Regions from separate parts of the Streptomyces yerevanensis genome, predicted to be linked through region 1. Evidence: riboswitches for the same ligand, from Rfam matches in the RefSeq annotation. Region 1 holds a riboswitch; each other region holds the start of a gene.

What was found. A riboswitch is a leader RNA that binds a small molecule or an ion and turns the genes downstream of it on or off. The one in region 1 is predicted to bind cyclic di-AMP.
Region 2: it holds a riboswitch for cyclic di-AMP, as region 1 does, so the genes downstream of both, OP79_RS05655 (M23 family metallopeptidase) here and OP79_RS46230 (C40 family peptidase) in region 1, are expected to answer to the same signal.
Region 3: it holds a riboswitch for cyclic di-AMP, as region 1 does, so the genes downstream of both, OP79_RS09215 (transglycosylase SLT domain-containing protein) here and OP79_RS46230 (C40 family peptidase) in region 1, are expected to answer to the same signal.
Region 4: it holds a riboswitch for cyclic di-AMP, as region 1 does, so the genes downstream of both, OP79_RS25355 (LysM peptidoglycan-binding domain-containing protein) here and OP79_RS46230 (C40 family peptidase) in region 1, are expected to answer to the same signal.

The regions. Positions count from the first base shown of each region.
Region 1 is NZ_JNWJ01000101.1:3,376-10,447, forward strand. It holds gene OP79_RS46210 (ATP-binding protein) at 1-853, shown strand, start outside; gene OP79_RS46215 (LuxR C-terminal-related transcriptional regulator) at 850-1,617, shown strand; gene OP79_RS46220 (C40 family peptidase) at 1,632-2,681, opposite strand; gene OP79_RS46225 (hypothetical protein) at 3,135-3,488, shown strand; gene OP79_RS46230 (C40 family peptidase) at 3,584-4,738, opposite strand; cyclic di-AMP (ydaO/yuaA leader) riboswitch at 4,746-4,918, opposite strand; gene pcrA (DNA helicase PcrA) at 5,180-7,072, shown strand, end outside.
Region 2 is NZ_JNWJ01000004.1:144,358-151,429, forward strand. It holds gene OP79_RS05640 (bifunctional acetate--CoA ligase family protein/GNAT family N-acetyltransferase) at 1-619, opposite strand, end outside; gene OP79_RS05645 (HPr family phosphocarrier protein) at 791-1,072, shown strand; gene OP79_RS05650 (GntR family transcriptional regulator) at 1,286-1,981, opposite strand; gene OP79_RS05655 (M23 family metallopeptidase) at 2,216-3,007, opposite strand; cyclic di-AMP (ydaO/yuaA leader) riboswitch at 3,021-3,178, opposite strand; gene OP79_RS05660 (M16 family metallopeptidase) at 3,392-4,783, opposite strand; gene OP79_RS05665 (M16 family metallopeptidase) at 4,780-6,123, opposite strand; gene OP79_RS05670 (DNA gyrase/topoisomerase IV subunit A) at 6,360-7,072, shown strand, end outside.
Region 3 is NZ_JNWJ01000007.1:155,928-162,999, reverse strand. It holds gene OP79_RS09240 (TadA family conjugal transfer-associated ATPase) at 1-442, opposite strand, end outside; gene OP79_RS09235 (hypothetical protein) at 439-1,290, opposite strand; gene OP79_RS09230 (hypothetical protein) at 1,314-2,039, opposite strand; gene OP79_RS09225 (hypothetical protein) at 2,652-3,044, opposite strand; gene OP79_RS09220 (hypothetical protein) at 3,232-3,981, shown strand; gene OP79_RS09215 (transglycosylase SLT domain-containing protein) at 4,059-4,808, opposite strand; cyclic di-AMP (ydaO/yuaA leader) riboswitch at 4,811-4,962, opposite strand; gene OP79_RS09210 (FAD-dependent monooxygenase) at 5,380-6,642, shown strand; gene OP79_RS09205 (hypothetical protein) at 6,642-7,072, shown strand, end outside.
Region 4 is NZ_JNWJ01000025.1:106,026-113,097, forward strand. It holds gene OP79_RS25340 (nucleoside triphosphate pyrophosphohydrolase) at 1-855, shown strand, start outside; gene OP79_RS25345 (cytochrome P450 family protein) at 881-2,143, opposite strand; gene OP79_RS25350 (LysM peptidoglycan-binding domain-containing protein) at 2,348-3,424, shown strand; cyclic di-AMP (ydaO/yuaA leader) riboswitch at 3,630-3,798, shown strand; gene OP79_RS25355 (LysM peptidoglycan-binding domain-containing protein) at 3,803-4,498, shown strand; gene eno (phosphopyruvate hydratase) at 4,854-6,140, shown strand; gene OP79_RS25365 (FtsB family cell division protein) at 6,233-6,709, shown strand; gene OP79_RS25370 (DUF501 domain-containing protein) at 6,730-7,072, shown strand, end outside.

The DNA of each region.
Region 1 (7,072 bases):
GGCCCTGGTCTGGCGCCAGGCGGACAACGCGCGGCGGGCCCGCTGGATGGAGGTAGGCCGCCACCGGCGCACGCTTACGCTGGCCCGCTCAGCGGCCGGAGTCCTGCTGGTCACCGTGGGCGTCTCCGGGATATTCGTCCTCCAGGGCTCCGCCGCCCACCTCGGCTCGGTGTTGCAGGCGGCGCTCGCGGTCCTCGTCGGCATAGCACTGCTCGCCGGCCCCTATCTCGTACGCATGACTCAGGACCTCTCCGAGGAGCGGCTGATGCGTATCCGTGCCCAGGAGCGGGCGGAAGTGGCCGCCCATGTCCACGACTCGGTACTGCACACCCTGACGCTGATACAGCGGAACGCGGAGAACGCGGGCGAGGTCCGCCGCCTCGCCCGCGCCCAGGAGCGCGACCTGCGCAACTGGCTCTACAAACCGGAGGGCACCGGCAAGGACGAGGCCGACGAGCCGGACACCCTCGCTGAGGCGGTCCGGCGCAGCGCGGCGGAGGTGGAGGACAAGCACGGCGTCCCCATAGAAGTCGTGGTCGTCGGCGACTGCCCGCTCGACGAAAGAATCGGAGCCCAGATGCAGGCCGCGAGGGAAGCGATGGTGAACGCGGCCAAGTACGGTGGCGAGGGCGGCGCGGTGCAGGTCTACGCCGAGGTCGAGGGCAGGACGGTCTTCGTGTCCGTCAGGGACCGCGGCCCCGGCTTCGACCTGGACGCGATACCCGCCGACCGCATGGGCGTCAGAGAATCGATCATCGGCCGCATGGAGCGCAACGGCGGCACAGCCCGGCTGCGCGCCGTGCCGGACGGCGGCACGGAGGTCGAGCTGGAGATGGAGAGGGCGGAGACATGAGCGAGGCGAACGAGCCGACCGGGACGGTCGAGCCGGGCGATGGCGGGGCCGCCGAGCCCGACGCCCCGGCGGGCACACCCGATGCGGCGGACGCCGGGCCCGGTCGGCGGGTCCGCGTGGTCCTCGTCGACGATCACCGCATGTTCCGTACGGGGGTCCAGGCGGAGATCGGGCAGACCGAACGGACGGGTGTCGAGGTGGTCGGAGAGGCTGCCGACGTCGACCAGGCCGTCTCGGTCATCACGGCGACACGGCCCGAGGTCGTCCTCCTGGACGTGCACCTTCCGGGCGGCGGCGGTGTCGAAGTCCTGCGCCGCTGCGCCGCGTTGATGGCGGATGCCGAGCAGCCCGTACGGTTCCTCGCGCTGTCCGTCTCCGACGCCGCCGAGGACGTCATCGGCGTCATCCGGGGCGGTGCGCGGGGCTATGTGACGAAGACCATCACCGGCACGGACCTCGTCGACTCCGTCTTCCGCGTCCAGGACGGCGACGCGGTCTTCTCCCCGCGCCTGGCCGGCTTCGTCCTCGACGCCTTCGCCTCCACCGATGCCCCGCCCATCGACGAGGACCTCGACCGCCTCACCCAGCGCGAGCGCGAAGTTCTCCGCCTCATCGCCCGCGGCTACGCCTACAAGGAGATCGCCAAGCAGCTGTTCATCTCGGTGAAGACGGTGGAGTCCCACGTCTCGGCGGTCCTCAGAAAGCTCCAGCTGTCGAACCGCCACGAGCTGACCCGGTGGGCAACGGCACGACGGCTGGTCTGACCGTCAGTCGCGAATCACACCACCCGCGTAGCTCCCGCGAACGGCATCTCGTCCAGTGGGGCCAAGCGGACCGGGGCCGAAGGGTTGGGGGCGTGGATCATCTGGCCGTTGCCCACGTAGAGGCCCACATGGCTGATGCTGGAGTAGAAGAACACCAGGTCACCGGGGCGGAGTTCGGAGCGGGGGATGCGCTGGCCGGCGTCGATCTGGGCATACGTCGTGCGAGGCAGCGAGATCCCCGCGGAGCGGTACGCGGCCTGCATGAGGCCCGAGCAGTCGAAGGCGTCGGGGCCGGTGGCGCCCCATACGTACGGGCTGCCGAGCTTGTCGTACGCGTACGAAATCGCAGCCGCAGCCCGGGAGTTGGGAGCCGCGGCGGTCGAGCCCGCATCCCGCGGGGCGGAGCGTGAGGCGCGGGCCGTGGCGGCGTCGTCCGCGCCGATCCGGGCGCGCTGTTCGTCCGTCAGGCGGGACAGGAGCCGCCGGGCTTCGCCCAGCTTTCCGGTGACCGTCTTCTTGTGCCGGTTCAGCGCCGCCTGCTGGGACTTGAGCGAGGCCAGCTCGACATGGGCGGCCCCGCGCAGCTGCTCGATCTCGCGCAGTTGGCCGCGTACGCGCGAAACTGCCGAGGCCTGTCGGCTGCCGGCGCGTTCGGCGAACGCGGCCTCGTCCAGGTACTGATCGGGGTCCGAGGAGAGGATGAGCCGCAGCGCGGGGTCGAGGCCACCGTCCCGGTACTGCGCGGCGGCCACCGAACCCAGCGCGTCCCGCTCGGAGTTGAGCCGCTCCGTCCGGCGGGCGGCCTCGTCCTGGAGGGAGTCCACCCGGTCCTCCGCCTTGTCGGCCTTCTCCTTCGCCCCGTTGTACTTCTCGGTGGCGACCTCCGCCTCCTGGTACAGCTTGTCGACCTTCGCTCTCACCTGATCCGGTGTCAGCCGCGGCTCGGCGTGCCCCGCCCCGTCGAAGGAGGTAGCACTCGCCGCGCCCGCGAGCGCGATCGTGAAGGCTGTGCGGGCCGTATTGCCGCCGAGCGAGCGCTGTCTTGGCTTGCGGTGCGCTGCCACCTGGACACACTTCCTTCCCGAAGGGGAACTTCCGTACGACCGCGGAGCGATGACGCCCCTGGCGTCCGGCGGCGGCCCGCACAGGGGGAGCGGGCCGCCGCCGGATCTTCTCGGCGGTGATGCCCGGCTGCCGCCCCTGGCCCGGGCGGCGGTGGGGAGCCGGTCACCTGGGGAGGGACGCTAAACCTGAGAGGGCGGGCTTGGTGACGCCATGTACGGAACTGTCGGGACTGAGCCGTGCGGTGACCGTATGTGACCGTGATCCCGGCCTGGTGCCGTCGAGTTGGCGCGGGGCGTTGATCGATGCGGGGGTTGTGGAGGACCGGGCGGCGCGGCGGTGCTATGGGTCCGTCAGCGTCTGTCGGGGTCCGTCAGTCTCCGCAGTACGGGCTCCGCCCAGGGGCGCGGGGCGGTGTGAGGCCGTACACGAGCCCCCGATTAAGCTCCGGCTTCATGGACGTACTCATCCATCTCTTCGTCGGCCTGCACATCATCGGTATCGCCGCACTCCTCGGCGGCTTCCTCACCCAGATGAAGGCGATGGGCGAGGGCACGGCCCGCTTCGGGCCCGCGATGCTCCACGGCGCGTTCACGATGCTCGTCACGGGCGTGATCCTGGTCGGCCTCAACCAGGCCGACGACCAGACGGTCAACAACATCAAGATCGGCGTCAAGCTGGCGTTGCTGATCGTGATCCTGGGCCTCGTGTATGTGAAGCGGGACGAGGAGAAGGTGGAGAAGGGCCTGTTCGGGCTGGTGGGCGGGCTGACCATCGCGAACGTCTTCATCGCGGTGCTCTGGACCTGACGGGCCTTGGAGAGCCGTAAGAACCGCCCCTTGAAGAGCCCCAAAAAGGGCTCACGCGCGCGTGCATCCCAAAAAGGGGTCCACGCGCGCGTGCCTCATGCCGGGCGGACCACGCTGTGGATCGGCATGTAGTAGATCGACTCCTCGCGGACGTACGCACCCGGCTTCGGGGCGTGGATCATCATGCCGTCGCCGAGGTAGAGGCCGACGTGGCTGATGTCGTCGTAGAAGAAGACGAGGTCGCCGGGCTGGGCGCTGGCGACCGAGACCTGGGTGCCGATCTTGACCTGGTCCCAGGTGGTGCGCGGGAGGGTGACGCCGGCGGCCTTCCAGGCGGCCTGGGTGAGGCCGGAGCAGTCGTAGGAGTCGGGTCCTGACGCGCCCCAGACGTACGGCTTGCCGGTCTGGGAACGGGCGAAGGCGAGCGCCTTCTCGCCCTTGGCGGTCGAGGTGCCCGCGGAGCTGCCCGTGCCGGTCGAGGTCCCCGCGCCGGTGGAGGGCGCGGGAGTCTGCTGGGCCTGCTGCTGTTGGCGGCGCTGTTCCTCCGCGGCCTGCTGCTGCCGCGCCAGCTCCTCCGCCTTGCGCTGGGCCTCCTCCCGCTTCTCCCGCTCGATCGCCGCGAGCCGCGCCTTCTCCTCGGTGGTCAGCCGCGAGAGCAACTGACGCGCCTCGGCGAGCTTGCGCTGAACATCCGCCTTGGACGACTTCAGGGTGTTCTCGGTCTTGGTGAGCGACTGAAGGCTCTCGGAGGCCTCCTGACGCCGCTGCGTCATCTCGGACTGCTGCGTCGCGTAGTCCTCGACGGCCTGCTGCTGACGGCTGGTCAGCCGGTCCATCAGCTGGTTCTGGTCGAAGTAGTCCTGCGGGTTGTCCGCGAGCAGCAGAGACGCGGTGTCAGGGGCGGCGGCGCCCGTGCGGTACTGCGCGGCGGCGAACGTACCGAGCTCCTCGCGCGCCTCGTTGAGCTTCTGCGTGCGCGAGGCCACCTCGTCAAGGAGGTTGTCGGCCTTCTTGCGCTGCTTGCTGCTCTTCTCCTTGGCGCCGTTGTACTTCTCGGTCGCCGTCTCCGCCTGCTGGTAGAGGTCGTCGACCTTCTTCTGGACTTCGTCGAGGCTGGGCTGCGGCTCCGCGGAGGGCGAAGCGTTCGCGGTCTGCGACAGGAGAGCCACCGAGGTGAGAGCGGCGGTGGCGAGGGCAGGGGTACGTATGCCCTTGGGACTGGACGACCGCGCTTTGCGGTGTGGCGCCACGAAGGCGACTCCTTCCGTGCTCCGCCTACCGAGTTAGCTGTCGGGTTCGGGCGTGTGCTTCGGAAGGTTTGCCCTACGGTCCTTGTCCCCTGAGGGAGTTGGACCGATTCACCCCAAAGGTCGGTGGGTCCCCGGCTCCGGGCGGCCACGAGGGCGTTCCGGACTCGGCGGGAGCCGCACGGCCCGGCGACGTTCGCCGGTGGGGGTCGAGCGGCCCACTGCGAAAGCTAACCAACTCGTGTGGCTCTTGTGAAGGTTGATGAGCGAATTGTCCGATACGTTTTCGTGACCTTAGCCTCAGGTGCCATGATCCGTCGCCGACCGTGACGGGACGGTCCTGGAGGGTGAGAGAAATCCCGGCAGGCTCCCGGCAGGGTCGTACCGGCCGAGTTCTCAGGGCGGCGGCGAGGTGTCGGTGGGGGAGCCTAGACTCGGAGAGCGATGAGCAGCCTCTTTGATGACAGCTTCCTGGCGGACCTCAAGCCCTCGCGGGACCACGAGGAAGAACCCCCGCCGCCGCCCGAGGACGAGCACGTGCCGGAACAGGTTCCGGACGATCTGTTCGGCGGGAAGTTCGACGTGCCGCCGGACCGGGAGGCCTACTACCGCGATGGCGCCCCGCGCCCCCACGTGGACGCGGCCACGCTCCTGGAGGGGCTGAACGACAACCAGCGCGCGGCGGTCGTGCACTCCGGCTCCCCCCTGCTCATCGTGGCCGGCGCCGGCTCCGGCAAGACCCGTGTGCTCACACACCGGATCGCGTACCTGCTCGGCGAGCGGAATGTGCATCCGGGCCAGATCCTCGCGATCACCTTCACCAACAAGGCCGCGGGCGAGATGAAGGAACGCGTCGAGCACCTCGTCGGCCCGCGCGCGAACGCGATGTGGGTGATGACCTTCCACAGCGCGTGCGTCCGCATCCTGCGCCGGGAGTCGAAGAAGCTCGGCTTCACGTCCTCGTTCTCGATCTACGACGCCGCCGACAGCAAGCGCCTCATGGCCCTGGTCTGCCGCGACCTGGATCTCGACCCGAAGCGCTTCCCGCCCAAGTCGTTCAGCGCCAAGATCTCGAACCTGAAGAACGAGCTGATCGACGAGGAGGACTTCGCCGCCCAGGCCTCCGACGGCTTCGAGAAGACCCTCGCCCAGGCCTACGCGATGTACCAGTCGCGGCTGCGCGAGGCCAACGCCCTCGACTTCGACGACCTGATCATGACCACGGTCAATCTCTTCCGGGCCTTCCCTGACGTCGCCGAGCACTACCGCCGCCGCTTCCGCCACGTGCTCGTGGACGAGTACCAGGACACGAACCACGCGCAGTACGCGCTGGTGCGTGAGCTGGTCGGGCCCTCCGGCCCCGAGGACGACCCGGGCGAGCTGTGCGTCGTGGGCGACGCCGACCAGTCCATCTACGCCTTCCGCGGCGCTACCATCCGCAACATCCTCCAGTTCGAGGAGGATTACCCGGACGCGAAGACGATCCTCCTGGAGCAGAACTACCGCTCCACCCAGACGATCCTCACCGCAGCCAACGCGGTCATCGAGCGCAACGAAAGCCGCCGCCCCAAGAACCTGTGGACCAACGCGGGCACGGGCGCGCGCATCACGGGCTACGTCGCCGACACGGAGCACGACGAGGCGCAGTTCATCGCCGACGAGATCGACCGGTTGACGGACGCCGGTGAGGCGAAGGCGGGCGACGTCGCCGTCTTCTACCGTACGAACGCCCAGTCCCGTGTCTTCGAGGAAGTCTTCATCCGCGTCGGCCTGCCCTACAAGGTCGTCGGCGGCGTCCGCTTCTACGAGCGCAAGGAAGTCCGGGACGTCCTCGCGTACTTGAGAGTTCTCGCCAACCCGGAGGACTCCGTACCGCTGAGGCGGATTCTCAATGTCCCCAAGCGAGGCATCGGCGACCGGGCCGAGGCGATGATCGACGCACTCGCCTCGCGGGAGAAGATCAGCTTCTCGCAGGCGCTGCGCCGCGTCGACGAGGCGTATGGCATGGCGGCCCGCTCGACGAACGCCGTCAAGCGGTTCAACACGCTGATGGAGGACCTGCGGACCGTCGTCGAGTCGGGCGCGGGCCCAGCGACCGTCCTGGAAGCGATCTTCGAACGCACCGGCTACCTGGCCGAGTTGCAGGCCTCCACCGACCCACAGGACGAGACCCGCATCGAGAACCTCCAGGAACTCGCCGCCGTGGCCCTGGAGTTCGAGCAGGAGGCCGGTGAGGGCGAGGCGTCGGGCGGGCTCTCCGACTTCCTGGAGCGGGTCGCGCTCGTCGCCGACTCCGACCAGATCCCGGACGAGGAAGAGGACGGCTCCGGCGTCATA
Region 2 (7,072 bases), on a different contig from region 1:
CCACGGATCGACCCTCGGCCCGCTGCTCTCGGGCCCACTGCACCGCGCGTGAACGGTCGGTGGGCTCCAGGTCGAACTCCAGGCGTACGACGCCGTCTTCGAAGCTGCGCTTCTGCTGGTAGCCGGCGTCCGTGAACACCTTGATCATCTTGTTGTTGGCGGGCAGCACCTCGGCGGCGAACCGGCGGATGCCGCGCTCGCGGGCCACCGCGGCGATGTGCTCCAGCAGCGCGGAGGCCACACCGCGGCCCTGATGGGCGTCCTGCACGAGGAAGGCGACCTCGGCCTCGTCGGCGGGAGACGAGGCGGGCAGCCCCTCGGCGTCGATGCGGTCGTAGCGTACGGTGGCGATGAACTCGCCGCCGACCGTGGCCGCGAGTCCCACCCGGTCCACAAAGTCGTGGTGCGTGAAGCGGTGGACATCCTTGGCGGACAGGCGCGGGTACGGCGCGAAGAAGCGGTAGTACTTCGACTCGTCGGACACCTGCTCGTAGAAGCTGACCAGGCGGTCGGCGTCGTCGGCCGTGATCGGCCGGATGCGCGCGGTGCCGCCGTCGCGCAGCACGACGTCGGCCTCCCAGTGGGCGGGATACTCGTGCCGGTCCGACGAGGTCTGCATGGGCCCCAGAGTACGGCTCGTGTCCGACAATGGCGCGAGGCAGTCCGGGGACCCGACTCGGGCCCCCGCACGGGCTCCTGGCCTCCGACGGGCTCGACACCCGCTCGGGGGCGCTTCACGGTATGGAATAGTGGTCTAGACAACCCGAGAACACCTGAAGGGCAGCATCACATGGCTGAGCGCCGCGTCAACGTCGGCTGGGCCGAGGGCCTCCACGCCCGCCCCGCCTCCATCTTCGTCCGCGCGGCCACGGCCGCCGGCGTCCCCGTGACGATCGCCAAGGCGGACGGCAGCCCCGTCAACGCCGCGTCCATGCTCGCGGTGCTCGGCCTGGGCGCCAAGGGCGGCGAGGAGATCGTCCTGGCCTCCGACGCCGAGGGCGCGGACGCCGCGCTCGACCGCCTGGCCAAGCTGGTCGCGGAGGGCCTGGAGGAGCTGCCCGAGACTGTGTGATGCACCTAAACCGGCGCCGCTCTCGCGGACCTGGTTGATCGCCGTCGTGGTTCCTCAATTGATGGTTGCGGTAGTGGTCGTTCCAAAGACGCCATCCACACGCACACCAAAAGGGCTCGCCCGGAATGCCGGGCGGGCCCTTTTTAATTCCAGGTTGCGGGCAGCGAAAATAATCCCCCGCGAATTACTCCCCCTTTGTATACGGCGCCACTGTTAATGCCGCAGGCTCGCCGTGTTTACGGGATGTTGCGAAGTTCTCACGCGCTCCACGCGATCACCTCGTTCGGGGAAGCGCAGCCGGTGTGCGGTCGTCGCCCGCTCGGTGTGCAGCGCCGTGATCGCCCGGGCCCGCTCGCTGTCTCCGCGCGCGACGGCGTCCACGATGCCGCCGTGCTCCGACCAGGACTCGGCGGGGTTGGCAGGCGCCTCGACCGAGTACATCCAGGCGATCTTGTGCCGCAGCTGGGTGAGCATCGAGGTCAGCGCGGGGCTACCGGAGGCCTGTGCGAGCGTCTCGTGGAACCAGCCGCCCAGCGAGCGCAGATCCTCGCTCTGGCCCCTCCTGGACCGCTCCTGCCCCAGCCTGACCAGGCCTCGCAGCACCTTGAGGTGCGCCTCCGTACGCCTCTGCGCGGCGCGCGCGGCGCCCAGCGGCTCCAGGAGCATGCGCATCTCCAGCAGGTCGGCGGCCTCCTGTTCGGTGGGTTCCGCGACGCAGGCGCCCGCGTGCCGGCGGGTGACGACGAAACCTTCCGCCTCCAGCGTGCGCAGCGCCTCCCGCACGGGGACCCGCGAGACGCCGTAGCGACGCGCGAGCAGTTCCTCGGTGAGCCGGCTGCCGCGTTCGTAGACACCCGCGACGATGTCGTCACGGATCGCCGTGCATACCGAGTGCGCGGGAATACGCATGACCCGACCTCCGCCTTAATCCCCGCGAAACGCGGTTGATTGACGCCAGTTCAGTGACTCTATTGCAGAGAGCCGGAAATTCCGATGGCGGACCGGAATCCACAGCTATTTTTTGGACACATAGTGACGCAGAACAGGCAGTCGTCCCGTCGGCATGCGCGAAGGCCCCAGCTCGGTGAGCCGGGGCCTTCGGGAGCGGTGCGCCTTCGGAAGCGGTGTGGTGAGTCCGAGTCGTCAGACGTCCACGCCGTGCGAGCGGAGGTAGGCGAGGGGGTCCATGTCCGAGCCGTACTCCTGGGACGTACGCGCCTCGAAGTGGAGGTGTGCTCCGGTGACGTTGCCGGTCGCCCCGGAGAGGCCTATCTGCTGGCCCGGGGTGACGCTCTGGCCGACGGAGACGGAGAGGGACGACATGTGTGCGTACTGCGTGTACGTGCCGTCGTTCATCTTGATGACGACCTGGTTGCCGTACGAGCCCTCGAAGCCGGCCTCGACGACGGTGCCGGCACCCACGGCGCGGACGGTGGTACCGCTGGCGGCGTGGAAGTCGATGCCGGTGTGGCTGCCGGAGGACCAGACGGAGCCGCCGGCCTTGTAGCCGGTGGAGACGTACGAGTCGCTGATCGGCGAGACGTAGGCGTTGAGCAGGCGCTTGCGCTCGGCCTCGCGGGCGGCGCGCTCCTTGGCCTCGCGCTCCGCCTTGGCCTTCGCCTCGGCCCGGGCCTTCTCCTCGGCGGCGCGCTTCTGCGCGGCTTCCTCGGCAGCCTTGCGGGCGGCGGCCTCCTCGGCGGCCTGCTGCTGGGCGTGGGCCTGGGCGTCGATCTGGTCGGCGACCGAGTCGCCCATGGTGACGGCCTGCGTCAGCCCTGTCTGCTTGACCGAGGACGGGCCGGCGAACGCCGGGGCGGCCAGGGTGCCGATGACACCGGTGGTGGCGAGCGTCGCGACGCCCACGGCCCTTGAGGAGGACGTGCGCTTCGTACGGCTCGGGCGACGGTGCTTCCCGGTGGCGCGGGTGAACGCCATGAAGTGGCTGGTCCTTTCCTTCCTTCTCGCCTACCGGGTTAGCTGACGGGTTCGGAGCAGGAAGGTCTCCTACGGGCTCCCTCCAGGAGGGTGCCCGATTCACCCCAGGGACTGCGATGGGTCCCCGGCTCCCCTGGCTCGCGCCGTACGGGGACTCGGCGATGACTGTCCGGTGCCGCGGGTGCGGCGCAGTGCCTGACGAACAGCCGGACCGACGCTAAGCGTGCCGTCTCTCAAACAACAAACGGATGACGGTTTTTGTAGCGCACGCCACAGCGCAGACACACAACCTCCATATCAACTCCCAACCAAACCAATCAATATGGACAAAGAGGGACCCTGAAGGCTCATCAGCCTCCAGGGTCCCCAGGATGTGCAGCGGCTCTACTCGGCCGCGACCACGCTCACTTCACCGATCCCGAGGGCTTTGACGGGCTCCTCGATCTGGGCGGCGTCCCCGACGAGGACGGTCACCAGACGGTCCACCGGGAAGGCGCTCACGGCGGCCGCGGTGGCCTCCACGGTGCCCGTCGCTGCGAGTTGGCGGTACAGCGTCGCCTGGAAGTCGTCCGGCAGGTACTGCTCGACCTGGTCGGCGAGCGTGCCGGCGACGGCGGCCGCGGTCTCGTACTTGAGCGGCGCCACGCCCACCAGGTTCTGTACGGCGATGTCGCGCTCGGCGTCCGTCAGGCCCTCGGCCGCGAGCGTGCGCAGCACCTTCCAGAGGTCGTCGAGCGCCGGGCCGGTGTTCGGCGTGTCGATGGAGCCACTGATGGCGAGCATCGCGGCGCCGGTGCCGTCCGGGGCGGAGCGCAGTACCTGGCCGAACGCCCGCACACCGTAGGTGTAGCCCTTTTCCTCGCGCAGGACGCGGTCAAGGCGTGAGGTGAGGGTGCCGCCCAGGCAGTACGTGCCGAGCACCTGGGCGGGCCACACACGGTCGTGCCGGTCGGCTCCGACGCGGCCGATGAGCAGCTGTGTCTGGACGGCTCCGGGGCGGTCGACGATGACCACGCGGCCGGTGTCGTCGGCGGTCACCGGAGGCACCGGACGAGCCTCGGCCGGCGAGCCGGTCCAGGCGCCGAGCGTGTCGCCGAGCAGCGCGTCGAGGTCGACACCGGTGAGGTCGCCGACGACGACCGCGGTGGCCGTCGCGGGGCGTACGTGCTTCTCGTAGAAGGCGCGTACCGCCGCCGAGTCGATGGTCGCGACCGTCTCCTCGGTGCCCTGGCGCGGGCGCGACATGCGCGAGGTCGCCGGGAAGAGCTCCTTGGAGAGCTCCTTGGCGGCGCGGCGGGCCGGGTTGGCGGTCTCGTGCGGAATCTCGTCGAGCCGGTTGCGGACGAGCCGTTCGACCTCGCTGTCCTCGAAGGCGGGCGCCCTGAGGGCGTCGGCGAGGAGACCGAGCGCCTTCGGGAGCCGCGACACCGGGACCTCGAGGCTCAGTCGTACGCCCGGGTGGTCGGCGTGCGAGTCCAGCGTGGCGCCGCAGCGCTCCAGTTCGGCGGCGAACTCCTCGGCGGAGTGCTTGTCGGTGCCTTCGGAGAACGCGCGCGCCATGATCGTGGCGACACCGTCCAGGCCCTGCGGCTCGGCCTCCAGCGGTGCGTTCAGGAGGACTTCGACGGCGACGACCTGCTGGCCGGGGCGGTGGCAGCGCAGCACCGTCAGGCCGTTGCCGAGCGCACCGCGCTCGGGCGCCGGGAAGGCCCAGGGCCTGGCCTCGCCGGCCTGGGGCTGGGGGTGGAAGTCCATGGTCACGGTGGCCTCGGTCACTGGGCGCTCTCCTCGTCGGTGGCGGTCTCCTCGTCGGTGGTGATCGGCTCGTACACGAGCACCGCGCGGTTGTCGGGGCGCAGTCGGGACTTGGCGGCCTCCTGGACCTCCTCCGCCGTGACGTCGAGCACGCGCTGTACGGCGGTCAGGGCGAGCTGCGGGTCGCCGAACAGCACGGCGTACCGGCACAGTTCGTCGGCGCGGCCCGCGACCGTACCGAGCCGGTCCAGCCACTCGCGCTCCAACTGGGCCTGTGCGCGCTCCATTTCCTCGGCCGTGGGACCCTCCTCGGCGAACCGGGCGAGCTCCTCGTCGACGGCCGCCTCGATGACGGGGACCTCGACATCGCCGGAGGTCTTCACATCGAGCCAGCCCAGGGAGGGTGCTCCGGCCAGGCGCAGCAGACCGAAACCGGCCGCCACAGCCGTACGGTCCCGGCGTACGAGCCGGTTGTAGAGACGGGAGGACTCGCCGCCGCCGAGGACGGTCAGGGCGAGGTCGGCCGCGTCGCACGCGCGCGTGCCGTCCTCCGGGAGCCGGTAGGCGGCCATCAGCGCGCGCGCCGGGACCTCCTCCTCGACGACCTCGCGCAGTTGCTCACCGATGGTGTCAGGCAGTGCGCCGTCGCGCGGGGCGGGCTTGCCGTCGTGCCCCGGGATGGAGCCGAAATACTTTTCGACCCAAGCCAGCGTGGCCTCCGGGTCGATGTCGCCGACGATCGACAGGACGGCGTTGTTGGGCGCGTAGTAGGTGCGGAAGAACGCGCGTGCGTCCTCCAGGGTGGCCGCGTCCAGGTCGGCCATCGACCCGATCGGGGTGTGGTGGTAGGGGTGGCCCTCCGGGTACGCGAGAGCGGTCAGCTTCTCGAAGGCGGTGCCGTAGGGGACGTTGTCGTAGCGCTGGCGGCGCTCGTTCTTGACGACGTCGCGCTGGTTCTCCATCGACTCGTCGTCGAGCGCCGTGAGCAGCGAGCCCATGCGGTCGGCCTCCAGCCAGAGGGCGAGCTCCAGCTGGTGCGTGGGCATGGTCTCGAAGTAGTTGGTGCGCTCGAAACTGGTCGTGCCGTTGAGCGAACCTCCCGCACCCTGCACCAGCTCGAAGTGACCGTTGCCCTTCACCTGGGCCGAGCCCTGGAACATCAGGTGCTCGAAGAGGTGGGCAAGGCCGGTACGGCCCTTGACCTCGTGGCGCGAGCCGACGTCGTACCAGAGGCACACCGCCGCGACCGGGGTCAGATGATCTTCGGAGAGCACCACGCGCAGGCCGTTGGCCAGGCGGTGCTCGGTCGCTGTCAGCCCGCCGGAGCCGGCCTCGACGGTGGCCGTGTGACCCATGGGCATGTACGTCCCTTCGATCGCGGAAAACTGCTGAATTCCTGCTAGTCATGCCACTGTATGCAAGCGCGCCGACAGCTGGCGAAGTTCCCGGAACGGCTACGCCGAGAGCGAGCGGGCCGGTGGCCGCCAGGACCCCTGTGCATGGGGTGTGGTCCGGGTTGTCAGTGCGGCGGTCCACAATGGAGCTCGTCAGAACCCGTTCATGCCCCGGCAGACACTGTGAAGGAGTCGCAGCAGCGATGGCCCGCCGCAGCACGAAGACCCCGCCGCCCGACGACTTCGAGGAGCGCATCCTCGACATCGACGTCGTCGACGAGATGCAGGGCTCCTTCCTCGAGTACGCGTACTCGGTGATCTATTCCAGGGCTCTGCCGGACGCCCGTGACGGCCTCAAGCCCGTGCACCGCCGCATCGTCTACCAGATGAACGAGATGGGGCTGCGCCCCGACCGCGGCTATGTGAAGTGCGCCCGCGTCGTCGGCGAGGTCATGGGTAAGTTGCACCCCCACGGCGACGCGTCGATCTACGACGCCCTGGTGCGCCTGGCCCAGCCCTTCTCGATGCGCCTGCCCCTGGTCGACGGCCACGGCAACTTCGGCTCGCTGGGCAACGACGACCCACCGGCCGCCATGCGGTACACCGAGTGCCGGATGGCCGACGCGACCTCCCTGATGACGGAGTCGATCGACGAGAACACCGTCGACTTCGCGCCGAACTACGACGGCCAGGAGCAGGAGCCGGGCGTCCTCCCGGCCGCGTATCCGAACCTGCTGGTGAACGGCGCGTCGGGCATCGCGGTCGGTATGGCCACGAACATGGCGCCGCACAACCTCGGCGAGGTGATCGCCGCCGCCCGGCATCTGATCCGCTACCCGGGCGCCGATCTCGAGACGCTGATGAGGCACGTCCCGGGCCCCGACCTGCCCACGGGCGGGCGGATCGTCGGCCTCTC
Region 3 (7,072 bases), on a different contig from region 1:
GCCGGGAGGAGAGACCGGAGTACGCGCCGAGGATCTGGATGAGCTCGATCAGCTCTTCGTCGTTCTCGGCGACGGGATCGGCCTTGATCTCCTCGCCGTTCGCGAATCCGACGAAGACCTGGTCGTACCCGTTGATGTCGATGTTCTCGACCTCGGGATTGTCGAGCAGGGGCTGGAGCCGACCGACTCCGAAGAGGGCGGCGTGCACGGCGGCCGCGTACTGCTCCTCGGTCTCGGCATCCAGCGGCGTACGACCGGAGTTGATCTCCGTACGGGCGTACTCCTCGAGGATCTGGGCGATGACCGCGCGGGCGTACTGGCGCTCGTCCTCGCTGGACATCGGCGTGACGCCGGAGACCTGGTCGAGGCGGCGCTGCTCGGCGATACGGTCACCGGCCTCCTGCCGGAACCGCTTGACCAGCTGGTGGTCGACAGCGGTCATCGGCCGGCCCCCGCGGTGGGCTGCCCGCCCGACCCGCCGGCCGGTACGGCCCAGGCCGCCCCGAACTGCTGGTAGAGGTCCGCGGTCACCTTGCGCGCCGAGCGGATGAGCAGCGACTTGTCGAGCCGGCCGCGCCTGCGTCCGGCCAACTGGTCGGCACCGGACGGGTCGTCGGCGAGCGTGCCCACGACGCGGGCGCCCGTCTGCGCGGCCACCAGCATGTCGTTGACCTGGTGGACGAGCTTGGCGGAGTCGCCCGGGTCGGCGATGAGGATGACGCCGATGAGCGGGGTCGCGAGGGAGGCGGCGCCGCGGGAGCCGCCGTGCAGCCTGGCGGTGAGGGCGGCGGCCCGGTCGCGTACGCGCGCGATGGCCTCCGGCTCGGTGCGGGATATGAGGAGTACAAGGGCGGCCTGCGAGAACATCTCGACGGCGGGGGTGTCCCCGGCGACCCGGCCGCAGTCGGCGATGACGTCGGCGGGCGCGTTCGGCGAGTCGGCGAGGTGGGCGAAGGCCCGGCCGAGGGTCGGCCACAGCCCGGCGAGCCCGGCGGCCTGCTCGGCGTTCCCGAGCCCGACCAGCACCTCGAGTCCGCCGCTCAACGGCTGTACGTGGTCCCAGAGTTGATCTGGTACGAGTCCTCGGCGCGCGGTGGCGGCGATGGACAGCATGCCGGTGTTGGGGTTCAGCGGACCGCCGTGCGCGGCGGCACTGCGGTACACGAGGTCACCGCCGGCCGGGTCGGTCTCCGCCAGCAGAGCCCGGCGGGGCCAGACCGCGGCGAGGGCGACGGCGGCCGTGGTGACGCCGGGGGAACCCTTGTCGGCGGCGAGAGCGATGAGCGCCATGTCTCTTGTTGTCTCTCTCGCCCTTAGTTGCCGGGCACGAGGACGACGGCGACCTTGCCCGCGGCGGCGGCCTGGGCGAGGGCGGGGACGTCGTCCTGGTCGACGAGCACCGTGACGGAGATGTTGCCGGTGCTGATGGTGGCGTCGTCGCCGCTGTTCACGGTGTCCACGCGGGCGTTGTCGACGAGGAGGGTGTCGGTGTCCGTGGACGTACCGCCGGAGGAGTTGTTGTTGGAGCCCGTGCTGGTGTCGTCCACGCGGTAGGCGGCGACGGTGTCGCCGGTCTTCAGCACGTTGGCCGGGTACTGGCCCTCCTTGAGAGCGAGGCCCACGGAGGCCTTGCCTGCGGGGAGGGAGGCTGCCTCGCCGAACATCTCACCGACGACGACGGAGCCCCCGTAGATGGTGGACTTGGCCTTGAGCTTCTGGAGGGTGGCGAAATCAGACCACTTGACGTAGTTGACGTCGGAGTCCGCATTGACCAGTACAGAGGTCACCTTGCTCTTGGCTACGGACTCACCGGCCTGAATGGTGACGCCCCTCTTCACCTGAATGACCTCGACACGATCCCCGGCCTGCAGCACGAGCATCGTCGCCCCGAGCGCGCCGAGCAGGATGAGCAGCACGGCGAGAGCGGCGAGTGCCGGTTTGCGCTCGCGAGGCGGCGCGGGAAGACGCTCACCCATCGCCGGCTGAGCCGGCGCCGCGGAACGGTTGTTACCCGCCCCCGTACGCTCTTGGATCTTCACGCAACCGCTCCCCGTACACCCAAGAAGGTTTCTGTCATTTAGGACACTCCATTCCGCATCGGACGTACCGCCCGACCTGGCCGAATACCGGCGACCGGAATGAGTGTCAAGTCATCGCACCGTATCAGCAGCACATAAGCCCCTCAAGGCGCGCCAACAATCGCGAACCTCACAGGACTCGACGTTATCCACGCGCAACGCGGGGCGGTTGGTTCCCCGTTGAGTACGGGCCTCCGCGAGCGGGTGCCGCTGTGCGAGAGCGAACGATGTGACGTGCGGCGGACATGCGATGGTCATGCGGAGTCCACGGTTCCTGCACGAATTGCTCACGGGGTTCATGGGCGACCGCGCCACGATTTTCCAGTGCACGGATGACGTCGGTCGGTTGCGGCGTCAGTACTTCTCCCGGTGAACGCGGCGTACTCGTCGACCGAGACCCGAGCGCACCATCGGCATACGCCACCCGCCTTCCCCGGGAACCCAACCCTGGCGTACGAGCCCGCTCCTGATCGTGGCAGCAGCTTGGCCGACCGACCCCAGCCCCGAAAGATCGCACCACACAAACTCATAGTCCCCGTCGGTGAACTGACGGGGACTCACGAACAATTGAGGTCAGCCGATGTAGCCGACGCTGCGGAGCCTGCTGTCCTCCGCCATGACGGCCGTTGCGCCGGACCGCAGGGTTTCCTGCGGACGGGGGCGCGGCTCGCAGTGGGGGTCGGCCCAGAATCCGATCTTGCCATCGGTGTAGTTCTGGATCTTGGACGCGGAGCTGGAGAGCCTGATGCAGTCGAGATCGGTGTAGTGCCTGCCGTCGATCACGATGGCCCCTTCTGCCGCCTGGGCGGGGAGGGATAGAGGGGATACGAGCAAGCCGACGGCTGCGGCGGCGATGGCGATGAAGCGGCGCACGTGCTGTCCTTTGAGTGATCCGAGAGAAACCCCGGGCCGGTTTGGCCGGTACATGTCATCCTGCATTGCGTAGATGACCTTCGCCACCGTCATTAAGACGGTTTCCACCTACCCCGAGCCCCGATCAAACACCGCACGGCCGAAGACCTGCCGGCCTCCGCCTCCCTGACACCCTCAACTGGGCGGTTGAACCGAGCTGTTGAGGTCCGGCCGCGGAACACGTGCGGCTATCCTCCCTAGCTCCCCCACACTCACCAGGAACTGAGGAGCCTGTCCCCCCATGAAGCGAACCGCCCTGGCCGCCTCCGTGCTCTCCGTCGCCGTACTCACCGGCCTGACCGGCTGCGGCAGCGATGACTCCGATACCGACGCTGCCGCTGCCACTGCCGCTGAAGACAAGCCCAAGGCCTCGGCCACCCAGGCGAAAGGGCCGAACCCGGCCGAGCGGCTCGCGAAGCTCATGGTCACCCAGGCGGAGATAGGCGGTGGCTACAAGGTCGAGAAGTCAAGCCTGGACGCCGAGTACGCCTTCGCCAAGTCCCAGGACGAGGTCACCCTGGACAAAGAGGTCTGCGCCCCGCTGGCGTACGTGATGAACCAGCTCCCGCTGGGCGAACCGCAGGCTTTCCTCACCCATCACGCGTCGATCAACACACTCACCAAGGGGTCCAACTACATAACGCTCAACGCCTACGAGGAGGAGAGCAAGGCGCAGTCCGCCATGGCCGGCCTCTCCAAGGCGGTGGACTCCTGCGGCGCCGGCTTCACGGCCAAGGCGAACGGCAACAGCGGCAAGCACGACACCGTCACCGCGGAGAAGACCGATGCGGCAGGTGACGAATCCCTTGCCTTCAAGAGCACGTTGACGCTCAAGGGGATCACGCACACGGTGCACGGCGCGGCCGTACGCAGCGCCGACGTCGTCACCGTCTACTACTCGGTGAACGGCGGGGCCATCTTCAAGGGCTACCCCAGCGACGCGAAGATCCCGGCAGCGATCCTGAAGGCGCAGAACGCGAAGCTCGGTTGACCGGCGATGGGCCCGAACCCCCAACGGGGTCCGGGTCCATCGCTGTTCGCGCCTCTGCTACTTCTGCCCAGGCCCGATCAGTAAGGGCCGTTGACGTTGTCGATCGAGCCGTACTTGTCGGCGGCGTAGTTGCAGGCTGCCGCGATGTTCGCGACAGGGTCGAAGGGGTCCATCGACGTACCGGGCACGTGGTAGGCCTGGAAGGTCGGATCGATGGTCTGCAGGAGGCCCTTGGACGGCGTCCCGGCCACGGCGTTGGAGTCCCAGTTGTTGGTGGCCTGCGGGTTCCCCGACGATTCGCGCATGACGTTGCGGTGGATGCCGTCGTACGAGCCCGGAATCCCGTTCTGGGCCATGATGTCCAGCGCTTCCTTGATCCAGCCGTCGAGGTCGTTCGTGTACGTCTTCTCAGCGGCGGGCTCGGCAGCGGGCGTGGCCGCGGGTGCCGCCTTCACCTCGTTTGCCGGCGTTTGGACGGTTTTGGTGCCGACCGTCAGCGTGAGGCCCGGACGAAGCCGCGCCGGGTCAGTACCGATGACGGCACTGTTGGCCTTGTACAGCTTCTTCCAACCGCCGCTCACGGAGTGCTTTTTCGCGATCTTGGACAGGGTTTCTCCCGAAGCCACCTTGTGCGTGACGAGCTGGACCTGCGGGACTGTGGCCTGCGCCTCCTGGGCGACCTGTGTGACCTGCGCCGGCTGGGCGGCGCCGGCGCCGGTCGCCCCCATGATCGGGAGAACGAGCGCGGCTCCACCCGTCCCCACGGCGACGAAACCGCGGACAAAGGGGCGGGCTTTCGAACGACGGTGCTTACCTCGTGCGGACATGGCGAATTCCTCTCCGGCGCCTGCGAGGTGAGCTGTCGGGTTCGGGCGGGAGATGCCCGGCCGCACGATGAGCGCGACTTCACCCCAAGCCGTTCCGAAATCCGGACCGGCGACTTACCTGGTTCCCCCGCTCCTGCCGAAGCGCATGGATGGATGGGTTCCGGACGGCGGCAGGATTCGGCGTTCCGCCCGGATCGCCGAGAACGTATGCGAGAGCACACACCCGAAACAAGCCCTGAAATCCCAGTGAGCCCCTTTTGAACTCGTCGAAATGAGGGGTAAATCGCCCGATTATTCCGGAACGCGATCCTCAACTTACGTTCTGCAAAGCAGAAGTTGCCGAGACGCACCCACAACACCCAATTCGCCCGAACGTGACCCAATTCACGCGATCAAGCACTATCAAGCCTGAACAAAGCGGCAATATAGGTAATTCGGGCATTCCGCTCTGTGGAGGCTGTCCGGAGCTGGGCTTGAAGAACCCCTTGCCGGTCCGCCCCTCGGCACGTTGACAGGTGACTGTCGACATGCTGCTATGAGGCGCTTCTCAGCCGGACCTGCATCACGTCGCATGCCGCTCAAGCACCGGATCGACGGCCACTTGACCGGGGGCGGCGCCCCCGAACCAGAGCGAGGACCCATGCCGCAGCGCGCCGCGACCATAGTCGGCGGCGGAATCGGCGGTCTCGCGGCGGCCATTGCCCTGCACCGCCGGGGCTGGCGCGTCGAAGTCCTGGAACGTGCCCCGGAGTTCACCGAGATCGGCGCCGGCATCTCCCTGTGGCCGAACGCGCTGCACGCGCTTGAGGCGCTCGGCCTGTCCGACGCCGTCCGGGCACTCGGCGCCGTCGAGGTCACAGGCGGCGTACGCGACCGCCGGGGCCGCTGGCTGTCCCGTACGGACAACGCGGAGCTGGCGCGCCGCTTCGGCCAACCCCTGGTGGTCCTGCACCGCGCGGACCTGCTGCGGGTGCTCACCGAGGCACTGCCCGCCGACAGGCTGCGGTCGGGCAGCGAGGTGTCCGCGGTCCGCGACGACGGCCACGGCCTGGTCGTCGATCACCGCGAGGGCGAGTCCCGGCCCGACGTCGTGGTCGGCGCCGACGGGCTGCACAGTGCGGTCCGCCGCGCCCTGTGGCCTGACGCGGCCGCCCCCCGGTACGTCGGCTACCCGGCCTGGCGCATGGTCACCGAGCCCCTCGCCGAGCCGCCCTCCGAGGGCGCGGCGACCTGGGGCCGCGGGGAGAGGTTCGGCTACACAACGCTGCCGGGTGGGCGGATGTACTGCTTCGCGACCGCGTCGCTGCCGGAGGGAGCGGCCTCCGGCACGTCCGAGTCCGAGTACGCCGAACTGCTGCGCAGGTTCGGGTCCTGGCCGGATCCCGTCCCCGCCCTGCTGGCCGCCGTCCCCGCGGACGCGGTGCTCCGACACGACCTCTACGACCTGCCGCCGCTGCCCTCCTTCGTCCACGGCCGCGTCGCGCTGCTGGGCGACGCGGCTCATGCCATGACCCCCAATCTGGGCCAGGGCGCGTGCCAGGCGCTGGAGGACGCGGTCACCCTCGCCCACTGCCTCGACGGCACCCCGGACGTGGCCGCCGCACTCCGCTCGTACGACCTGCTGCGCCGCCCGCGAACCCAGGCCATCACGCGCCGCTCCGCCCGGCTCGGCGCAATCGGCCAGTTGTCGTGGCCGCCCGCGGTGCTGCTGCGCGACACGGCCGCCCGGCTTGCGCCGACGCGGGCGACGCTGCGTTCCATGACGCCGGTGCTCGGCTGGACCGCGCCCGGCGCCCCGGTGACCGCGACGAAGAGCGAGGGCAAGAGCGACTGATGCCGGACTGGACGTATCACCCGCTGCGCGGCGCGGCCGCTGCCGTCCTCGGCCGTCGCCGTTCGCAGCGAACCGCACTGCGGCTGCTGGCCTCGATCGGCTCCCGCCCCGCCGGCGCACGGCTGATCGCCCGGGGGTTCGGCCACCGCCATCCGCCTGAGCGCCTCGCCGGTGAGATCGCCGGCGTACCCGTGACCGTCCGCCTCGGCATATCCGTCCCGCCCTCGCTCGCCCGCGAAACGGTACGGGCCATGCCCCCGCTCGGGGCCGGTGTCGTCGAGGTGGCGCCCGTCTCGGCTGCCGACGTGGAGACCGTACGCGAGGCCGCTGCCGACCGCTCGATCCCGCTGGTCGTCCGCGCCTGTGACCCGGAGGCCGAGGCCGCCCTCAAGCCGTACGTCGACGGGTTCACCAGCGGCGACGACCCGCA
Region 4 (7,072 bases), on a different contig from region 1:
GACCGCGTCCTGTGCGCGGACGGCGCTCACCCCCAGCTGCCGTATCTGCGCGAGGCCGGCGTCAAGGTCGACGAGGCCGAGCCGACCGCCGAGGAACTCGTCGACGCCTGCACCGGCGGCCGCACGGTGACGGTGGTCGCCACGGGCGAGGGCGAGCCGCAACTGACCGACGGGCTGGCCCGCCTGGCCGGCTCCGGCCGAGTCCAGATGCCCGACCTCGAACTGCTCCCCGCCTCGTACGACCTCCCCGGCGCCCGCCTCCTCGACCTCGTCCAGGTCATGGACCGCATCCGCGCCGAATGCCCCTGGTCGTCCCGGCAGACCCACAAGGGCCTCGCGAAATACGGCATCGAGGAGGCGTACGAACTCGTCGAGGCGATCGAGGAGGGCGACCGTCACGAACTGCGGGAGGAACTGGGCGATGTCCTGCTCCAGGTCGTCTTCCACGCCCGGATAGCGGAAGAGGACCCCGAGGAACCCTTCTCCGTGGACGACGTCGCAGGCACCATCGTCACCAAGCTCATCCACCGCCACCCCCACGTCTTCGGCGACGAAACCGCCGCGACCCCCGAAGAGGTCAAGGAACACTGGCTGCGCACCAAGGCGGTGGAAAAGCAGCGGACATCCGTCACGGAAGGAGTGCCACTGGGCCAGCCCGGCCTGGCACTGGCAGCGAAACTGGCATCCCGCGTGCGCACAGCGGGACTTGAGGTGCCGATACCCCAGGGCGAGGGCATCGGCTACGACCTGCTCGCGATGGCCGTACGAGCCGAGGCGGAGGGCGTGGACCCGGAGGCGGCCCTGCGGGCCGCTGCGCGAGCGTATCGGGATGCGATACGGGCGACGGAGGGCTGACGCGGAACCCCAAGGGCGGTCACGGTCAAGGGCGTACGGGCGTGAACTCCACAGGGAGGTTGCGCAGACCGCGCATGATCAGGCCGCCTCGCCAGCGCAGGTCCGCGGAATCGGCGGCGAGCCGAAGGTCGGGCAGCCGGCGCAGCAAGGTGGCCAGGGCGGTGCGGCCTTCCAGGCGGGCGAGTGGGGCGCCGAGGCAATAGTGGATGCCATGCCCGTAGCCGAGGTGCTGGTTGTCCCGGCGGGAGAGGTCGAGCGTGTCCGGCTCGTCGAAACGCGCGGGATCACGGTCGGCAGCGGCGAGGACCACGAGTACGGGGTCGCCGGAAGCGATGCGTTGTCCGCCGATTTCGAGGGGCTCGGTCGCATAGCGCCAAGTAGCCAGTTCGACGGGGCCGTCGTAACGGAGAAGCTCTTCGATGCCGGTGTCGAGCAGTTCTTGTTCGCCACGCTCGATGGACTTCTGCAGTTGTGCGCGCTGCTTCGGGTTGCGGAGCAGTGCGTACGTGCCGTTGCCGATGAGGTTGATGGTCGTTTCGAAACCTGCGAACAGCAGTACGAAACACATGGCCGCGGCTTCGTTCTCGGTGAGGTGTTCGCCGTGGTCGGAGGCGCGGATGAGCCCGGAGATGAGGTCTTCGCCGGGGCCGGGGGTGTCCGGAAGTGCCTCCCGTTTGCGGTGGATCAGTTCGGCGAGATAGCCGCGCATCTTCTTCACGGACCGTGCGACGCCGCCGCGCGGCCCACCCCCGTGCCGGATCATCATCCCCGCCCAGTCCCGGAAGTCGTCCTGGTCCTCGCGGGGGACGCCGAGCAGGTCACAGATGGCGTAGATGGGGAGGGGGAACGCGAACTCGTGGATGAGGTCGGCGGAGCCCTTGTGCGCGAACTGGTCGATGAGCTGGTCGGTCAACTCCTGGACGCGAGGCGTGAATTCGGCCACGCGACGGGGTGTGAACGCCTTGGAGACGAGCCGGCGGAGCCGCGTGTGGTCCGGCGGGTCGATGTTGAGCAGATGGGTCATCAGGTTGGCGCTGCGCTCGCCGGGGATGCCCGTCTTGCTCTTGCCGTGGGCGTCCTCGGAATGGTGCACGGGATTCTTGGAGAGTCGCTGGTCGGCCAGGGCCTGCTTGGCGTCCGCGTACCGAGTCACGAGCCATGCCTCGACGCCGCTGGGGAGCGTGGTGCGGTGTACGGGTGCGTGCTCGCGGAGCCATGCGTAGGCGGGATAGGGGTCGCTGGCGAACTCCCAGGTGAAGAGTTCGGGTCCGAGGTATGGGGCGTTCACGAGGTGACGGTACCGGCCGCGGCGTGGACGAACCCCGGGCTCAAACTGACGAACCCCCAGCTCAAAGCTGACATACCCTCAAGTTCGTGATCTTTACGTGATCTACGCTACATCTACTGGTGACAAGTGATCGGGTCCCACTAGGTTCACGCGAAAGCGGATCTCAGCAGCCCCACTGGTCACACCCATGTCACACACTGTCGCGTGAAAGGCAATCACATGCTCTCCGGGAACGGTCGACACCGTCGCCCCCGTCAGGCGCCCGCTCTCTTCGTCGCGGCAGGGGTGACCGGATCGGCCATCGCGATCCCCCTGCTCGGAGCGAGTGGTGCGAGTGCCGCCAGCGGTACGACCTGGGACGCGGTCGCGGAGTGCGAGAGTGGCGGCTCGTGGAGCGCCAACCCCGGCAACGGGGAGTACGGCGGACTCTCGATGACCCAGGAGGAGTGGGAGCGGTACGGCGGTCTCGACTACGCGATGAGCGCCGACCTGGCCAGCCGCTCGCAGCAGATAGCCGTCGCCGAGAAGATCCTCGCGGACCGGGGTACGGGCCCCTGGGCGACCTGCGGACTCATCGCGGGCCTGACGCAGAACTCCGACTCGGCCGACGTCGACACCGGCCTGGCGCAGGACTCGCCCACGCCCACTCCCACCCCGTCCACCGAAGCGGACCCGGGCGTGGACCCGGGCGTGGACTCGGGCTCGGGCACTGACTCGGGTTCAGATTCCGGGCAGACGTCAAGTGACGGCTCCGTAAAGGATGATTCATCCGACACTTCCGGCTCATCCGGTACATCCTCTGAATCGGACTCGTCTGATAAATCCGAGTCGTCCACTGATGCGTCACAGGATTCCGACAGTGGCCCCATCGCCGAATCGCCGAGCCCCGACAGCTCGCCCACAGATGCGACAAAAAAGGGCGACTCGGGCAACTCCGATCAGAACGCAGACGATTCAGGCAGTGAGAGTACAAACACAGGCGACGCGGACGCAGCCACCGGCCGCCATCGCGGCGGCAGCGCCGAAGAGGATGCCGCACCCTCCCGTACGGACGACTCCGCCGGCCGGCATGCCTCGCGCGCGGGCAGTGCCTCACGCGACGAAGCGGACGCGGCGGACGGCTCGTACACCGTCCGTTCCGGAGACAGTCTCTGGTCGATCGCCGACTCCCTTGACCTCCAAGGTGGATGGTCCGATTTGTACGCTGCGAACAGGCAGACCGTCGGCGCCGACTCGAACCTCATCCTTCCCGGTCAGCGCCTTGAACTCGGCACAGACTGAGCGGTCGACAAGGTGCCGAACCGGCCCAAAAGTGGCGGCAGTTCGGGCCGAATGTCCGGTTTGATGAAAGTGAGACATGGATCTCAAAGGCCCTGATCGTCTTTGAAATTCGGCGGATCGCATGTTTACGGTCGTGACCGCTCGCCACAGCGGGCCCCGACGGACGTCACGCCGAATCCTGCCAACGTCCGTACGGGAACAGTCGTCGCGTAAAGCGCCGTAGGCAGGAGCGGGGGACCCAAGGTAAGTGCCGGGCCCGGTCGTTGAGACCAGGTGCGGCTTGGGGTGAAGTCGTGCGGAGCGATCCGTACGGCCGGGCAACTCACCAGGCCCGAACCCGACAGCTCACCTCGTAGGCGTCGGTGAGGGGATCTCTTCATGCTGCTTTCCGGCAAGGGCAAGCACCGTCGCCCGTCCAAGGCCACCCGCATGGCCACGCTCGCCGGTGTCACCGGTGCCGCCATCGCCGCCCCGCTGATGGTGTCGGGTACGGCCTCCGCCGCCACCGCCTCCGAGTGGGACACCGTCGCCCAGTGCGAGTCGGGCGGCAACTGGTCCATCAACACCGGCAACGGCTACTACGGCGGCCTGCAGTTCTCCGCCTCCACCTGGGCCGGCTACGGCGGCACGAAGTACGCCGCCACCGCCGACCAGGCCTCCAAGGCCCAGCAGATCGAGATCGCCGAGAAGGTTCTCGCGGGCCAGGGCAAGGGCGCCTGGCCGGTCTGCGGCAAGGGCCTGTCGAGCGCCGGGTACACCGGCGGCGGCTCCTCCGACTCCGGTGCCGCGCAGGAGAACACCCAGCAGTCCCAGCAGCAGAGCGCCCCGGCCCAGGAGGAGCGCGCCTCCCGCTCCGCGGAGCGCCCGGCTGCCAAGAAGACCGTCACCACCCCGACCGGCAAGAAGGTCAAGAAGGGCGACGGCGAGTACAAGGTCGTCAAGGGTGACACCCTCAGCGAGATCGCCACGGAGAAGAAGGTCAAGGGCGGCTGGCAGAAGCTGTACAAGCTGAACGACGACATCGTCGACAACGCCGACGTCATCTACCCGGGCCAGCAGCTGCACCTCAGCTGAACTGAGTCCCCGGCTCAGCCGAAGCCCGGCCCCCAGAGCGGCGCCGGCTGAGCCCTCAGCTCAGCCGAAGCCGAGCCCCAACTCGGCTGAAGCTGAGCCCCCCAGACAGTCCCGCCCCGGTGCGTCTTCCCCCGTACGCACCGAGGCGGGACTTTTTTGCCCCTGCCTTGCCCCCTGCTCTGCCCTCTTCGGATTTGTTCCGTTAGGAAACAATTTACTCTCGGTTCGGTCCATGGGCGGGGCGGACGGCTGGCCGATCGCCCGGAGCCGGTTAGGCTCGTCCTCGCGGAGCCGCCGCGGCTTCGCGCTGTGCGGGCCCAGCGGCCCGCGTAACCGCGTCACATCCCAGAAGGAGATGCTCGTGCCGTCCATCGACGTCGTCGTAGCCCGGGAAATCCTGGACTCCCGAGGCAATCCCACGGTCGAGGTCGAGGTCGGCCTCGACGACGGCAGCACGGGTCGTGCCGCCGTTCCGTCCGGCGCCTCCACGGGCGCCTTCGAGGCTGTCGAACTCCGCGACGGAGACGCCAACCGCTACCTCGGCAAGGGTGTAGAGAAAGCGGTCCTCGCCGTCATCGAGCAGCTCGGCCCGGAGCTCGTCGGTTACGACGCCACCGAGCAGCGGCTGATCGACCAGGCCATGATCGACCTGGACGCCACCGACAACAAGGGCTCGCTCGGCGCCAACGCCATCCTCGGCGTCTCCCTCGCCGTCGCGCACGCGGCCTCCGAGGCCAGCGACCTCCCGCTGTTCCGTTACCTGGGCGGTCCGAACGCGCACCTGCTGCCGGTCCCGATGATGAACATCCTGAACGGCGGCTCGCACGCCGACTCGAACGTGGACATCCAGGAGTTCATGATCGCCCCCATCGGCGCGGAGTCCTTCTCCGAGGCGCTGCGCTGGGGCGCCGAGGTCTACCACACCCTCAAGAAGGTGCTGAAGACCAAGGGCCTGTCCACCGGCCTCGGCGACGAGGGCGGCTTCGCCCCGAACCTGGAGTCCAACCGCGCCGCCCTCGACCTCATCATCGAGGCCATCAAGGAGGCCGGTTACCAGCCCGGCGAGCAGGTCGCCCTCGCGCTCGACGTCGCCGCCTCCGAGTTCTACAAGGACGGCGCGTACCTCTTCGAGGGCAAGTCGCGCTCGGCCGCCGAGATGACGGAGTACTACGAGGAGCTCGTCGCCTCGTACCCGCTCGTCTCCATCGAGGACCCGCTGTTCGAGGACGACTGGGCCGGCTGGAAGGTCATCACCGACAAGATCGGCGACAAGGTCCAGATCGTCGGCGACGACCTCTTCGTCACCAACCCGGAGCGCCTCGCCCGCGGTATCGAGGAGGGCTCCGCCAACGCCCTGCTGGTCAAGGTCAACCAGATCGGCTCGCTGACCGAGACCCTGGACGCCGTCGAGATGGCCCAGCGCAACGGCTTCAAGTGCATGATGTCCCACCGCTCCGGCGAGACCGAGGACGTCACCATCGCCGACCTCGCCGTCGCGGTGAACTGCGGCCAGATCAAGACCGGCGCCCCGGCCCGCTCGGACCGCGTCGCCAAGTACAACCAACTGCTGCGCATCGAGGAGATCCTCGACGACGCGGCGGTGTACGCGGGCCGTTCGGCGTTCCCCCGCTTCAAGGGCTGACCTACACCTGTAGGCACCTCCTTGCCTACGTCCCCGTACGCGGTCCCGTACCGTGTGCGGGGACGTACGCGTGTCTGAAGGGGAGGCGTCACATGGCCGCGAAGGACCGGGACCGGTTCTCCACCGCGACCAGGCTGCGGGTGCTCGGCGAGCAGACGGCGGCGCGCGTCTACCGCTCCCAGACCAGGCGCCAGGCCCGCCGTTCCCGGCTGACCGGGCGGGCCGCGCTCCTCGCCCTCGTCCTGTGCACCCTCGTCGTCGCCCTCGCGTATCCGACCCGGCAGTACGTCTCCCAGCGTGCCGAGATCGCCGAACACGAGCGGGAGCGGGAGCAGGCCCGTGAGCGGGTCGAGCAGCTGCGCGACCTCAAGGCACGCTGGCAGGACGACGCGTACGCCGAGCAGCGGATCCGCGAGCGCCTGCACTACGTGAAGCCGGGCGAGACCGGCTACATCGTGATCGATCCGAACGCGGCGAAGAAGTCGCGTACGACGCAGGGTGCGGCCGCCCGCCCCTGGTACGCCAATGTCTGGGACGGGGTCGACAAGGCCGACCGCGCCGACCAGTGAATGCGATGAGAAAGACGACTATGAACACGCCCCCGCCTCCCACCCCGCGAACCGAGCCCACCGACGCGGACGTCGAGGCCTTCAAGCAGCAGCTCGGGCGCCCGCCGCGCGGTCTGCGCGCGATCGCGCACCGTTGCCCGTGCGGTCAGCCCGACGTGGTCGAGACGGCGCCGCGACTGCCGGACGGTACGCCGTTCCCGACGACGTACTACCTGACGTGCCCTCGGGCCGCCTCCGCGATCGGCACGCTGGAGGCGAACGGCGTGATGAAGGAGATGACAGAACGCCTGACGACGGATCCGGAGCTGGCCGCCGCGTACCGGGCCGCGCACGAGGACTACCTCGCCCGCCGCGACGCGATCG